3 regions of the Helicovermis profundi genome follow, and region 3 is predicted to be linked to each of the others. Evidence: riboswitches for the same ligand, from Rfam matches in the RefSeq annotation. Region 3 holds a riboswitch; each other region holds the start of a gene.
What was found. A riboswitch is a leader RNA that binds a small molecule or an ion and turns the genes downstream of it on or off. The one in region 3 is predicted to bind cobalamin.
Positions count from the first base shown of each region.

Region 1: linked by a shared signal. The riboswitch ahead of AACH12_RS01975 (precorrin-8X methylmutase) and the one ahead of AACH12_RS00225 (ribonucleoside triphosphate reductase) in region 3 are both predicted to bind cobalamin.
Region 2: linked by a shared signal. The riboswitch ahead of cobT (nicotinate-nucleotide--dimethylbenzimidazole phosphoribosyltransferase) and the one ahead of AACH12_RS00225 (ribonucleoside triphosphate reductase) in region 3 are both predicted to bind cobalamin.

Region 1 is NZ_AP028654.1:463,728-468,338, forward strand. Features, by position in the region: gene AACH12_RS01965 (polysaccharide deacetylase family protein) at 150-1,370, shown strand; gene AACH12_RS01970 (hypothetical protein) at 1,459-1,599, shown strand; cobalamin riboswitch at 1,648-1,839, shown strand; gene AACH12_RS01975 (precorrin-8X methylmutase) at 1,973-2,605, shown strand; gene cbiD (cobalt-precorrin-5B (C(1))-methyltransferase CbiD) at 2,642-3,766, shown strand; gene cbiE (precorrin-6y C5,15-methyltransferase (decarboxylating) subunit CbiE) at 3,753-4,403, shown strand; gene cbiT (precorrin-6Y C5,15-methyltransferase (decarboxylating) subunit CbiT) at 4,400-4,611, shown strand, end outside.
Region 2 is NZ_AP028654.1:325,335-329,945, reverse strand. Features, by position in the region: gene AACH12_RS01390 (PucR family transcriptional regulator) at 1-764, opposite strand, end outside; gene cobT (nicotinate-nucleotide--dimethylbenzimidazole phosphoribosyltransferase) at 986-2,026, opposite strand; cobalamin riboswitch at 2,105-2,278, opposite strand; gene gdhA (NADP-specific glutamate dehydrogenase) at 2,283-3,626, opposite strand; gene AACH12_RS01375 (Asp23/Gls24 family envelope stress response protein) at 4,011-4,611, opposite strand, start outside.
Region 3 is NZ_AP028654.1:50,059-54,669, forward strand. Features, by position in the region: gene AACH12_RS00220 (anaerobic ribonucleoside-triphosphate reductase activating protein) at 1-410, opposite strand, end outside; gene AACH12_RS00225 (ribonucleoside triphosphate reductase) at 422-2,275, opposite strand; cobalamin riboswitch at 2,392-2,573, opposite strand; gene AACH12_RS00230 (metal-sensitive transcriptional regulator) at 2,712-2,978, shown strand; gene rd (rubredoxin) at 3,229-3,384, shown strand; gene AACH12_RS00240 (Fur family transcriptional regulator) at 3,409-3,819, shown strand; gene AACH12_RS00245 (desulfoferrodoxin) at 3,879-4,259, shown strand; gene AACH12_RS00250 (ferritin) at 4,318-4,611, shown strand, end outside.

The DNA.
Region 1 (4,611 bases), 410 kb from region 3:
TATTAATATAAAATAGAAGTAAGATTAAAAAACAATTAGAGATTGATAAAAAAGGGTTACATTTATTAAATAATAGTTGTAATTTCTGATTTTGAGTATATTATTAGTATGTAAATACATAGATATTAATATATAAAATGGGAGATAATATGAAAAAAGGAATAGTAGTAGTTTTAGCAATCACTTTATTATTAAGTGGTTGTTCTTTAAAACAAGTAAATGAAGAAAATATAGACCTCAGTAAAGAAAATGCAAATAACGTGGAAGTAAGTACAAAAAATGTTGACGTTAAAAATGTAGAAAATGACAAAGATACAGAAAATGTTGAAGCTAAAGAAATAGAAAAAAATATTGATAATACTACAAAAATCGAACCTAATAGTACAAATGTAGAAACTACAACTAGCAAAGAAGATTCAAATAAAGAAGATGTAAAAGAAGCTACTAATTTTACTGAGCTAAGCACGAAAGAACTTAAAAAAATTAAAGCGAACGAACTCGGTGAAATTATGGTTATTATGTATCATGGATTAAGTAAAAAAAATGCAACGTATTCTAGAACAGCTGAAAGTTTTAAGAAAGATCTTCAAGAGCTTTATGATAGTGGATTTAGACTACTTAGCCTTAAAGATTTTGTTAATGGAAATATTACAACTAAAGCGGGATATACACCTGTTGTTTTAACTTTTGATGATGGAAATAGGTCAAATTTTAATATATTAATTGATGAAAATGGTGATAAAGAGATTGATCCAAATTCGGTTGTTGGAATTATGGAAGATTTTTATGATAAACATAATGATTTTGGGCTTGAAGCAACGTTCTTTTTAAATGGTGGAACTCCATTTGGACAAAAGAATTTGGTTAAATATAAATTAAATCATATCATAAATGTAGGTATGGATATCGGAAATCATAGTTATCATCATGGACATTTTAAAACAATGGATGCAGATAAAATTGAAAATACTCTTGCAAATGTTGTAAAAGAATATGAACCACTTATGAATGGATATAAAATCAACACTCTTGCTCTTCCGTTCGGAGAAAGACCAAAGAATGACGCAGCTAAAGAAAAACTTGTATCCGGAAGCTATGACGGAACTAAGTATAATAATATTGCAATTTTAAATGTAGGATGGCGACCTTCTTGGTCAGCTTATAGTAAAAGATTTAATCCAAAAAGCATTTTAAGAGTACAAAGTGGAGATGGAAAATTACAATTAAGACATTGGCTTGATTTATACAAAGAAAAGCCAAGACTAAAATTTATTAGTGATGGCAATCCTAAAACTATCACAATAAGAGAAGGAAATGAAAAATATCTTTCTAAAGAGTCTTTGGATGAGTATAAAATAGTAACTTATTAGCGATTAACTTATTAACTAGGTTTGAATAAGCGAATTCTGGCTTAGTGATAAAGGCATATATTTTAACTAGTGTAAGGGATGTGAATTTATGAATAATCAAATAATTATATTTATTTTAATAGTATTTTTTATAATTTTAATTTCTATTCAATATTCTATAAATAAAATAATTGTTATACTAAAAAAAATAAGCGATCAATTAAGTATTATTAGTATGAAAAGTAAATAATTTTTTGTATTTACTTGCTTAAATCTTTTTGATAGGATGTAGTTAATAATTGAATATTAGATAATAGGTGCCTAAGTTAGAGTGATTCTAATGAGAGGATAATAGGGAAGACAGTTAAAATCTGTCGCAGCCCCCTGCTACTGTGAATACTACCGTTAAACAATACGTCACTGGATTTCTGGGAAGACGTTTAATGGGCTACGTATGAGCCAGGAAACCTGCCTACTATTGTTAAACGAGATACTTCAGGCGGGAAGACTACGAATTAAAACGGCCTTTTGGGCTGTTTTTTGTATATATAGGTATAAAATTCTTGCTTTTTTACCTGAAATGTAAATTTGAATAATACCTAGATAATATTGCGGAGGAATAAATGAGTAAATATCTTGAAGATTATATTAAAAACCCAATGAAAATTGAGGAAAGAAGTTTTGAAATTATATTAAGTGAATTAGGTAAACATAATTTTGATGAAAGAGAAATTAAAATAGTTCAAAGAGTGATCCATACGACTGCAGATTTTGAATATGCTAATTTAATAGAAATTCATCCTAAAGCTATTGATATACTTATGGACAGTTTGAGAAATGGAAATGATATATATGCTGATACTAAGATGGTTATGGCTGGTACAAATAAAAGAATACTAAAAGAATATAATTCAAAAATATATAATTTAGTTCACGAAGAATCAGTATTCAAAATCGCAAAAGAAAAAAATATTACTAGATCGATGGCGGCTATTGAAATTGCGGCTAAAGACAAAAATACTTCGATATATGCAATAGGTAATGCCCCAACAGCAATTTATAAACTACTTGAATTAGTTAAAGAAAAGAAAGCAAATCCATCTTTAGTAATCGGAGTTCCAGTAGGTTTTGTAGGTGCTGCTGAATCAAAAGAAGCTCTTAAAAATTCGGGTATACCTTATATAATTATTAATGGAAGAAAAGGTGGTAGTCCAGTTGCTGCAACTATTATTAACGCAATAATGTATCAAATGTAATGACTATTAATGAATTGACTAAAAGTAGGTGAAGTTTTGGAAAGGTATATAGAGAAAAACGGTAAAAAATTAAAATATGGTTATACTACAGGCTCTTCAGCAACTGCAGCTTCTAAAGCTTCGGCTATTATGTTGTTAAATAGAGAAAATGTAAATACAGTAAAAATTGATACACCTAAGGGATGGCCTCTAACTATTGATATTTACAATCAGGAAATAAATGATGATTATGCTCTTTGTTCAGTTATAAAAGATGGCGGAGATGATCCTGATATGACCAATAAAATGACTATATTTTCAAAAATTTCATTTAGAGATGATAAAGAAATTAATATATATGGTGGAATAGGCATTGGAAAAGTAACAAAAGAAGGTTTGAGTATTAAACCGGGAAATAGTGCAATTAATCCAGTTCCGCTAAGAACTATAGAAAAAGAAGTTAGAAGTGTTATAGGTGAAAATAGAGGTGCAAACGTTGAAATTTACGCACCAGATGGCGAAAATATTGCTAAGAAAACTTTTAATCCTAAACTCGGAATTGTTGGAGGTATTTCTATAATCGGGACTTCTGGCATCGTTGAACCTATGAGCGAAGATGCTTTAATTGAAACTTTAAAAATTGAAATGAGAATATTTAAGAAAAAACATTATGATAAAATTTTGCTAATATCACCCGGAAATTATGGAAGAGACTTTAGTAGAAAAATGGGTCTAAATATTGAAGAAATAATTAAATGTAGCAATTATGTAGGTCAAGTAATTGACGAAGCGCTTAAACTTGATATAAAAAAAATTCTTTGGGTTGGACACGCTGGTAAAATGGTAAAAATCGCAGGTGGTATATTTAATACTCATAGTAAAATAGCAGATGGAAGAATGGAAATTATTATGAGTCAACTCGCCTTAATTGGTGCTGAAACTGATCTTATTAAACTAATTAGTATATCAAATACAACTGATGAAGCATTTAAATACATTAAAGAATATAAGATGGATAAAGTATTTGATAATATCAGTAATAAAATCTCTGAAAAATTAAATAAGAGGGCATTTGATGAAATTCAAAACGGAGTTGTCTTATTTACAAATGAGCATGGGCTACTAAGTGTTTCTGATTTAGGTAATAAGATAATGGAGGAATTTAATATTGAACAAATTTAATATAGTGGGAATCGGACCAGGAAATCCAAAATATATTTTACCTATAGCAACTGAAATTATAGAAAACTCTGATATTTTGATTGGTGGAAGAAGAAATCTTGATTCTCTTAAATATTTAAAAAAAGAAGAATTTATTATTACTGGAGATTTAACTAAAACGATTGAATTTATAAGCGCGAATTATCAAAGAAAAAGAATATCTGTAATTTTATCAGGTGATACGGGATTTTATAGTATGCTTAATTTTTTAAGTAAACATTTTGATAAATCAAGTTTTAACGTTACAGCTGGGATTAGTTCACTTCAATATATGTATTCAAAACTAGCTCTTACATATCATAATGGCATATTAACTAGTGTTCATGGTAGACAAAATGATTTTTTAAATTTAATAAATGAAAAAGAAACGCTAGGGCTTCTTACAGATAAAAAGAATAATCCAAGCTTTATAGCAAAAGAGATGAAAGAAAATCTAATAGATATAGGTCAATTTGAAATTTATGTAGGAGAGAATTTATCCTATGAAAACGAAAAAATAACTGTGTATGCTGTGGATGAACTTGCAAAAGAAAAATGCGAATTTAGTGACTTAAATGTAGTTATTATTATAAATAAAAATGAATTGGAGAAAAAATGATAGGAATAGAAGATAAAGAATTTTTAAGAGGCAAAGTTCCCATGACAAAAGAAGAAATAAGAGTAATTTCACTTTCAAAACTTAGACTAAAGAAGAATTTTGTGGCTCTTGATATTGGAAGTGGCACTGGTAGTGTTTCGATTGAAATGGCAAAATTTTTAGAAGATGGATTAGTATATTCTTTAGAAAAAAAAGAAGAAGCATATAG
Region 2 (4,611 bases), 280 kb from region 3:
TTCACCATTATTGGTACCATTATTCTATCAATATCATCTTCATCAATATTAATTTTGTCTCGAGAAGTTTTATTTTTATCTACTCGAAGTTTATTTTTTGAAAATGTTAAATTGATGTCATCTTCAAGTTTTTTGTAAATTTGACTATCACCTAAGGAGTCAATAATAATTTCATCAAAATGATGATCTACAACAACAATAGGATTTTCAAGTGTTTTGGATAAATTACCAATTATATCTTTTATACTTCCACCTTTTAAAAGTACATTCATTGTATCTTTATGAACAATTTGAACCTTATTAATAATCGATGATTGTCTATTAAAAATTTCTTGAAAAACCGGCGTCATAATATCAGTAAAAGGAACTTCATAATCAATTTCAATAATTGGAAAATTAAGTTCATTTGCTAATTTAATTATTTCTTCAGGCATTTTATCTAAATAAGGGAAAATTTTTATTCCCATACCAGAAAGTTTTTTAAAATTACTTTCCCTAATTAAATTCAATTGATTTTCTAATTTGGTTGTCTTAAAAAAATAACCTGTTGTTAATAAGAATTCACCTTTATCTACCCAATTTAAAATATCTGGATCTGCCATAACATTAACTCTAGTAATAATCCTATTAATTCCACCTTCACCTGCAATAATATTACTTTTTTCAAAAGACTTCATCTTTAAAATATCTTTAATAGCTATACCAGTTTCTCTTATCAAAACATTCACCTCTTTATATTCAATATGTAATAATTTAACTAACAAAAATACCATATATGACTTTAATAAGATTTTTATTAATCTATAATAATTTTAATTTTTATAAATTTAATATAAGAATATCATAATAATACCCTATTAACAATATATATTTTTGTGCTATTACTCTATAAAAATTTTAATTTTTAAATATATGTAAAAAAATAAGAAAACTTAGACATACACACATACTTGTGTATACTATCTAAGTTTTCTTATACGAACTTCTATAATTTAAAGCCACCTTCATCAAAAGTAACCATATTGTTATTCATCGCTAGAGCAAACTCAATAATGCTAAACATAATTGCAGCTCCCGTACCTTCTCCAAGCCTTAAATCCAAATGAAGTGGTGTTTTTAGTCCAAGTTCCTTTGATGCTAAAAATGCACCTTTTTCTTTTGAAAAATGTGAAGCAAATAAATAATCTTTTACTTTAGGCTCTAATTTTATTGCGATAAGCGCAGCAGCTGATGAGATAAATCCATCTACTATAACCGGAACTCCTCTAGAAGCACCCCCTATCATTGCCCCCGCCATCGCTCCAATTTCAAATCCACCTACCTTTGAAAGAACATCAATAGGATCATTTTTATTAGGCTTATTAAATTTAATGCCTTTATCGATTACATCAATCTTTTTTTCAAGTCTTTCGAGAGGTAAATTTGCGCCAATTCCTGTGACCTCACTGGGCTTATATCCACCAATTACAGAAAGAATTGCAGATGATGGTGTAGTATTGCCAATTCCCATCTCTCCCGTACCAAGTATATCCGCACCCAAATCTATCCTTGAATTTGCAATTTCAATACCTATTTCAATAGATCTAATTGCCTCTTCTCTAGACATTGCTGGACCTTTTGTGAAATTGCTTGTACCTTTTCTGATTTTTTTATTTATTATTTTATTATTTTTAACATCAGCATCGATACCAACATCTACTACTATAACTTTCGAATTTGCATTTTTAGCTAACGCGCATACTCCTGTAACTCCAAGTATCATATTTTCTGCCTGTATTAATGTAACTTCTCTAGGTGTTATTGCAACTCCCTCTTCAAAAATTCCATGATCAGACGCGAAAACTATTATTTCTTTATTTGAAATTTTAGGAAATTTTGTGTTTTGAATTGCGGAAAGTTTAACTACGATTTCTTCAAGCATACCTAGACTACCCTTGGGTTTTACAAGATTATCTACTCTTTCAATTGATTTAAGTGCAGTTTTTTTATTTACTGATTTTATTTTTCTTAATGTACTTTCTAACATAATTCCCCCTATGTCTTTTATATCATATAAAAAAGGTTCGTGATTCCCCTTAAAAGAGAATCACGAACCTTACCTAATTCATGTTAAATATTTTTGGCAGGTCTCCTGACTTAGAATCAACATGGTTTACACCTTCCCGCTTAAGCAGTGGCATTTGTAAATCACTCATCTTTACAGTGGTGGGACCGTTAAAGATTTTCACTTTATTCCCTATTCTCCCGTAAAACGGGCACCAAAATATTATATTTATTTAATTCTAGTAGTCTCCTTGTGCATACATAGCATCTGCAACTTTTAAGAAACCAGCAATATTTGCTCCAGCAACTAAGTCATAACCAAAACCATACTCTTTAGAAGCTTCTGCAGATACATCATGAATGTTTTTCATAATAGCATGTAATTTTTGATCAACTTCTTCTTCAGTCCAAGATAATCTCATACTATTTTGTGACATTTCAAGAGCAGAAGTAGCAACTCCACCAGCATTAGCAGCTTTAGCAGGTCCTACAATAATTCCACTATCTTGAAGATACTTAAGAGCTTCATTTGTAGTAGGCATATTTGAACCTTCACAAACAAATTTAGTTCCATTAGCAACAATTTTCTTAGCATCATCAATTCTAATCTCATTTTGTGTAGCAGTTGGTATTACAACATCAACTTTAACTCCCCATGGTCTTTCACCAGCGAAGAATTCTACACCATATTTATCAGCGTAATCTTTAATTCTATCATTTCCACTTGCTCTAAGTTCAAGTAAGTAGTCAATTTTATCACCACTAACACCATTAGGATCATAAATATATCCATCTGGACCTGATAAAGTAACAACTTTTCCGCCTAATTCAGTTACTTTTCTTGCAGTACCCCAAGTTACATTACCAAATCCTGATAAAGCAACAGTTTTTCCTTCAAAAGTTTCACCTTGTGTCTTAAGCATTTCTTGTGCAAAATAAGTAATTCCAAATCCAGTAGCTTCTGGTCTAATTAAACTTCCACCATAACTTAAACCTTTTCCAGTTAATACTCCATTTTCAAATACTTTTTTAACTCTTCTATATTGACCATAAAGGTATCCAATTTCTCTTCCGCCAACACCAATATCTCCAGCAGGAACATCAACATCAGGTCCAATATGTCTTTGTAATTCCATCATAAAACTTTGGCAAAATCTCATTACTTCTCCGTCAGATTTACCATTAGGATCAAAATCTGAACCACCTTTTCCTCCACCAATTGGAAGACCAGTTAATGAGTTTTTCAAAATTTGTTCAAATCCTAAGAATTTAATAATTCCAATGTATACTGATTTATGGAATCTAAGTCCACCTTTATAAGGTCCAATAGCTCCATTAAATTGTACTCTATATCCTCTGTTCACATTAAGAGTACCTTTGTCATCTACCCAAGGTACTCTGAACATAATTTGTCTTTCTGGCTCAGCAAATCTATCTAATAGATTAGCCTTTACCCACTCTGGGTGTTTTTCAAGAACAGGCTCAAGTGATACAAAAACCTCTTCAACAGCTTGTAAAAATTCAGGTTCATGTGGATTTCTAGCTTTTACACGGCCAAAAACTTCATCAATATACTTTCTCATTTCAACAACTCCCTTTAGAAATTAATAAACTTAGAATTCAATAAAAATTCAATAATTCTCTTTTGTTACAAAAAAGAAATAATCATTTTTTTAACGCTTACATATATAACCCTTTATATATGTGTTTTTGCAACAAATATTTCATAAATATTATAAATAATACTTATGAAGAAAATCGCTATTCATATTGAAAATGCCTAAATTTAAGTTAAAATAAAACATTTTTTTTTACACAATTATTTTAACACATCAAATTATTTGTGTAAATAGTTTTATTTTTTGGAAGTTTTAAAAGTTTTATTGCAAAATTATCTCTCTACATATGGTATACAATCATTCAATTCTTCGTATATTCTTACAATACAATGCACAATATGTAGAATATTAATTTTTTGTAACATTTGTTTTAACATGTCTGACAACTATATTTACAGCTGTTACATTGATATTAGACATATACTCTACTCTTGATTTGATAGTATTTTGAAGTCTTTCAGCTACTTCAAGCACATTATATCCGTACTCACTTACAACATCACTTTCTATGAATATTCCATTTTCAACCTTGCGAATTTTTGACTTTATAATCTTTACAATTCCATTTGTTTCAAAAGATGCACCTTCAATGATTTGAATAATTGTTCTATTAAATATTACAAAATTACCTATATAACTATAAGTCGGTCTAACAACCGACTTTTCACCAATTTTTATTCTGTTATCTTTTCTTCTAAGAACGGTTTTAAATGTATCTAAAAAATATCCAGAAAAATCGCTTTTAATTTCCATAGCCGGAAGCGGTATTACATGTTTTCCATGATCGCCTCTTTCTGAAAGAGCTTTTTCTATTTCTTCTTTTGAAGATATATCTTCGATAAAAACAAATTCATCTATTTTTGTAAGTTCTAAAGTTTCAGTTATATTTTCAACCATTTTAATCGATGTGCCTATAATTAATATAGTTTTATCAAAATTTTTTTTTAAA
Region 3 (4,611 bases):
GAATCAAAAGATTTTCCGCAAAGCTCATTATATTTGTCTGGTGATGTTTTAATATCCATAGCTATATAGTCTACAAGTTTGTTATCTATTAAATCCTTTAATATTTTTGGATTTGTTCCGTTTGTATCTAGTTTGATTTTGTAACCCATTTCTTTAATTGCAAAACAAAAACCGTATAAATCACTTTGAAGAGTTGGCTCACCACCGCTAATAGTTACAGCATCAATAAGATTTTTTCTTTTAATAAGTAAATCGAAGATTATTTTTTCGTTAATTAGTTCAAATTTAGTTTCAAGATTTTTATTGTGACAATAAGGACAATTCATGTTACAGCCCTTTGTAAAAATAACTAAACTAATATTTCCCGGGTAATCTATAAATGAAGTTCCTAAAAAAGATGCAATATTCATTTTTTCACCTCCTATAGAACTTTTTCTATATTGAACTTGATTCTTTCTTCAAATTCGAGTACCTTGCCGTTATTATAGCTTTGAATAGGTCTATAATAACCAACAACTCTACTGTAAACATCAAGTTTTTCTCCACACTTAGGACATTCTAAGATTTCACCTTTAAAGTAACCATGATGTTTACAATGAGAAAATGTTGGTGTATATGAAAGGTAGGGGAGTTCATAGTTAGAAAATATTTTTTTTATTAAATTAGATATAACGCTTCCATCTTCAATTTTATCTGCAGTATAAAGATGAAGTACAGTTCCGCCTGTATATCTAGATTGAAGTTCATCTTGAAGATCAAGGGTATCAAATATATCTGAAGAATAATCTACCGAAAGTTGACTTGAATTTGTATAGTAAGGTGTCTTGTCATTTCCCCTAGTAATAATATCTTTATACATTTTTTTATCTTTAAGAGCTAATCTATAAGCAGTGGATTCGGCGGGAGTTGCTTCTAAATTGTACATATTTCCAGTTTTTTCTTGAACATCACTCAAATAATCTCTTAAATAATCCATAATTTCAATGGCAAATTTTTGTCCTTTTTCAGATGATAAATCTTTATTTATAAAGTTTAATACAGCTTCGTTCATGCCAACTAACCCAATTGTTGAAAAATGATTAGACCAGTATGAATTATTTGCAAATTTTATATTTCTAAGATATTGTCGGCAGTAAGGATAAAGCCCTTGATTAGTCCATCTTTCAATGTATTTTCTTTTAAGTTCAAGTGATTTAATTGCAATTTCAAGAGCTGAATTTAGCATTTTAAAAAACTGCTCTTCTGTTCTAGCTTTATAGCCTATGCGTGGAAGATTTAATGTTACAACGCCAATACTTCCTGTAAGAGGATTAGATCCAAATAATCCACCGCCCCTTTTTCTAAGTTCTCTATTATCAAGCCTTAATCTACAACACATACTTCTAGCATCTTCAGGAGAAAGATCGGAATTAACAAAATTTGCAAAATAAGGGATGCCAAACTTTACTGTAACATCCATCCAAAGTTTAACTACAGCACTTTCCCATGGAAATAATTCATCAACGTTTAATGTTGGAATAGGAAATGTAAAAATCCTACCTTCGCTGTCACCTTCTATCATAGCTTCTATAAATGCTTTGTTTATCATATCCATTTCATTTTGAAATTCTCCTAAAGTTTTATCAGTAGGTTTTCCGCCAATAACAACTGGAAGATATTTCATATTATTTGGACAAGAAAGGTCAAAAGTTAAATTTGAAAATGGACTCTGGCCACCAATTCTCATAGGCATATTAATTTCAAATATAAAAGATTTTATTATTCTTTTTAATTCATTAAACTCCAAATTATCATAGTATACAAAAGGAGCAAGATAAGTATCAAATGATGAAAAAGCTTGTGCGCCTGCATTTTCAAGTTGTGTTGCAAAAATACTATTTGCGAGTTGTCCTAGTAAAGTTGATAAATGTTTTGCTGGTGCGCTAGAATGCTTAGGTCCAACAAGACCTTCCATAATTAGTTGACCTAAATCCCAACCAGAGCAATAAGGCCCTAAGAAACCCATATCATGAATATGAATTTCACCACTCTTATGTGCATTTGAAATTTCGATAGGATATATTTCATTCAACCAATAGAGTTTAATAAATTCTTCTCTAGTATAGTTATATAAAGCCATTACAGATTTTTCTGAACTATTTGCATTTTCTTTTATCTGCCAATCTTTTTCTTCTAAATAATCATTCATAAGATCAATAGTAGCACTAATTAAAGAGTTTTTCTTTTCCTTAAATTCGTTAATTTTTCCATTTCTTTTTCTTACACGCATAATCATATAATCACTCCCAAAATAATAATAATAGATGGGTGAAAACTCATGAAAAAAACCTATCTTCAAAAACAAAAAGATAGGCAATAAAAACTTAAAACATGATACTTCCCACCGAAGTTTATGACAAAAAGTTATAGGCAGGTCTCCTGACTTATGAATCACTTTACTAATCTTTCCTTCCCGTAAAAAAACAGTGGTATATAAGATTTTCATCATCAATTACAGTAGCGGGGGCTGTAGAGGAATATCACCTCTTTCCCTATTATCTCTTAATAAGAGCACCTAGAACACAATATGTTGTTGTTTCTAGTTTATCATACACAATATATGCTTTCAAGATAATTATTACTTTGTAGAAAATATATTTATATTTTAGATTTTTAAGGAGTATGGTATTATTATATAGAGATGATATCAAGAGAGTAGAGAGAGGTAAAAAATGAGCAAAGATAATAAAAAATTAATAAATAGGCTTAAGACGATTAAAGGTCATATCGCTGGTGTTGAGAGAATGGTAGAAGAAGGAAAAACATGTGATGAAGTTCTTATACAAATTGCTGCAATAAAGTCTTCAATAAATAAAGTTGGACTTCTTATAATGGAAGAAAACGCACTTGAGTGTCTTCATTCAGTTGAAGAAGGAGAAATGGTAAGTAAAGAAAAAGTTGAAGAAGTAATTAAAACATTCATTAAATATTCAAAATAAAATTGAAAGTTACTGGGGGAATCTTTATTTTTCAGTAGCTTGTTTTTTTATAGATTTAATATTAATTAACTTAGTAAAAAAAACAAAAAGAACTGATATAGTTGTTTGAATCTTATTTTTTGGGATAAATGTATTTAATAGATTGTATTATAAATTCGTTGACACTCAAAAAAAATTGTGCTATTATTAACTTGTAACGATTACAAAGTTGAAAAAGTTAAGACAACTATATATTAAGGAGGAATTTTATATGAAGTATGTATGTGAACCTTGCGGTTATGTTTATGATCCAGCATTAGGAGATCCAGATGGTGGAATTGCACCAGGTACAAAATTTGAAGATATTCCAGAAGATTGGGTGTGTCCAGTTTGTGGTGTTTCAAAAGATATGTTCGTTCAAGAGTAATTTAACTTATAAGAAAGGTATATTATGAATAAAATAGCGAATGTTAACGAATTTTTAAAAAGCAACAATATTAAACCATCATATCAAAGAATTAAAATTTATGAGTACTTATATAATACAAAAGAACATCCAACTGTTGATATTATATATAGAGCTCTTATTGATGAAATTCCGACTCTTTCAAAAACAACAGTTTATAATACTTTAAATTTATTTGTTGATAGTAAGATAGTGTCTTTAATCACAATAGAAGATAATGAAACTAGGTATGATGCAGATACATCTTTACATGGACATTTTAAATGTGAAAGATGTGGTAAAGTTACAGATTTTAAATTAGACTTATCAGATATTGTTATTAATGAAATGGATGAATTTCAAATTAATCAAAGACATATATACTTTAAAGGTATATGTAATAAATGTTTAAATTAATTAAAACGATAATAATCTGATAAAGGTTATTATCGTTTTTTATTTGGGAGGGAAAAATTATGGCAAAAAGAAATGAAGTTTATAAATGCGAAATATGTGGGAACATTGTAGAAGTAAATAATGGTGCTGGCGGAACATTAGTATGCTGTGGTCAGGATATGAATCTTCTTGATGAAAAAAATGCTGATTCAACTACTGAAAAACATGTTCCGGTAATTGAAAAAATAGATGGTGGATTCAAAGTAACAGTTGGTTCAACACTTCACCCAATGACTGAAGAACATTTTATTCAATGGATTGAATTAATTGCAGATGGAAAAAGCTATAAAGAATTTTTAAAACCAGGTGATAAACCAGAAGCTATATTCTTAGTTAGTGCTAAGAAAGTAACAGCTAGAGAGTATTGTAATCTACATGGTCAGTGGAAAAATGAGATTTAGAAAAATATAGTTTAAGATTAATGTTTGAATTATAATATATAGTGAAAGGATGAATCAAGTGATTAATAAAAAATTAGAAGAAGCTTTTAACAAACAAATAAATGCAGAATTTTATTCAGCGTATCTTTATTTATCAATGGCAGCATATTTATCAAAAGAAAATTTTGAAGGATTTGCATCATGGATGAAAGTTCAATTTGAAGAAGAACAGTTTCATGCTTTTAAAATGTATGATTATTTACTTGAAAGAGGCGGAGAAGTTAAACTTGAATTAATAGAAAAACCTCAAACTGAGTGGAATGGTATTATTGATGTGTTTGACGCAACTTTAAAACATGAGAGACATGTAAGC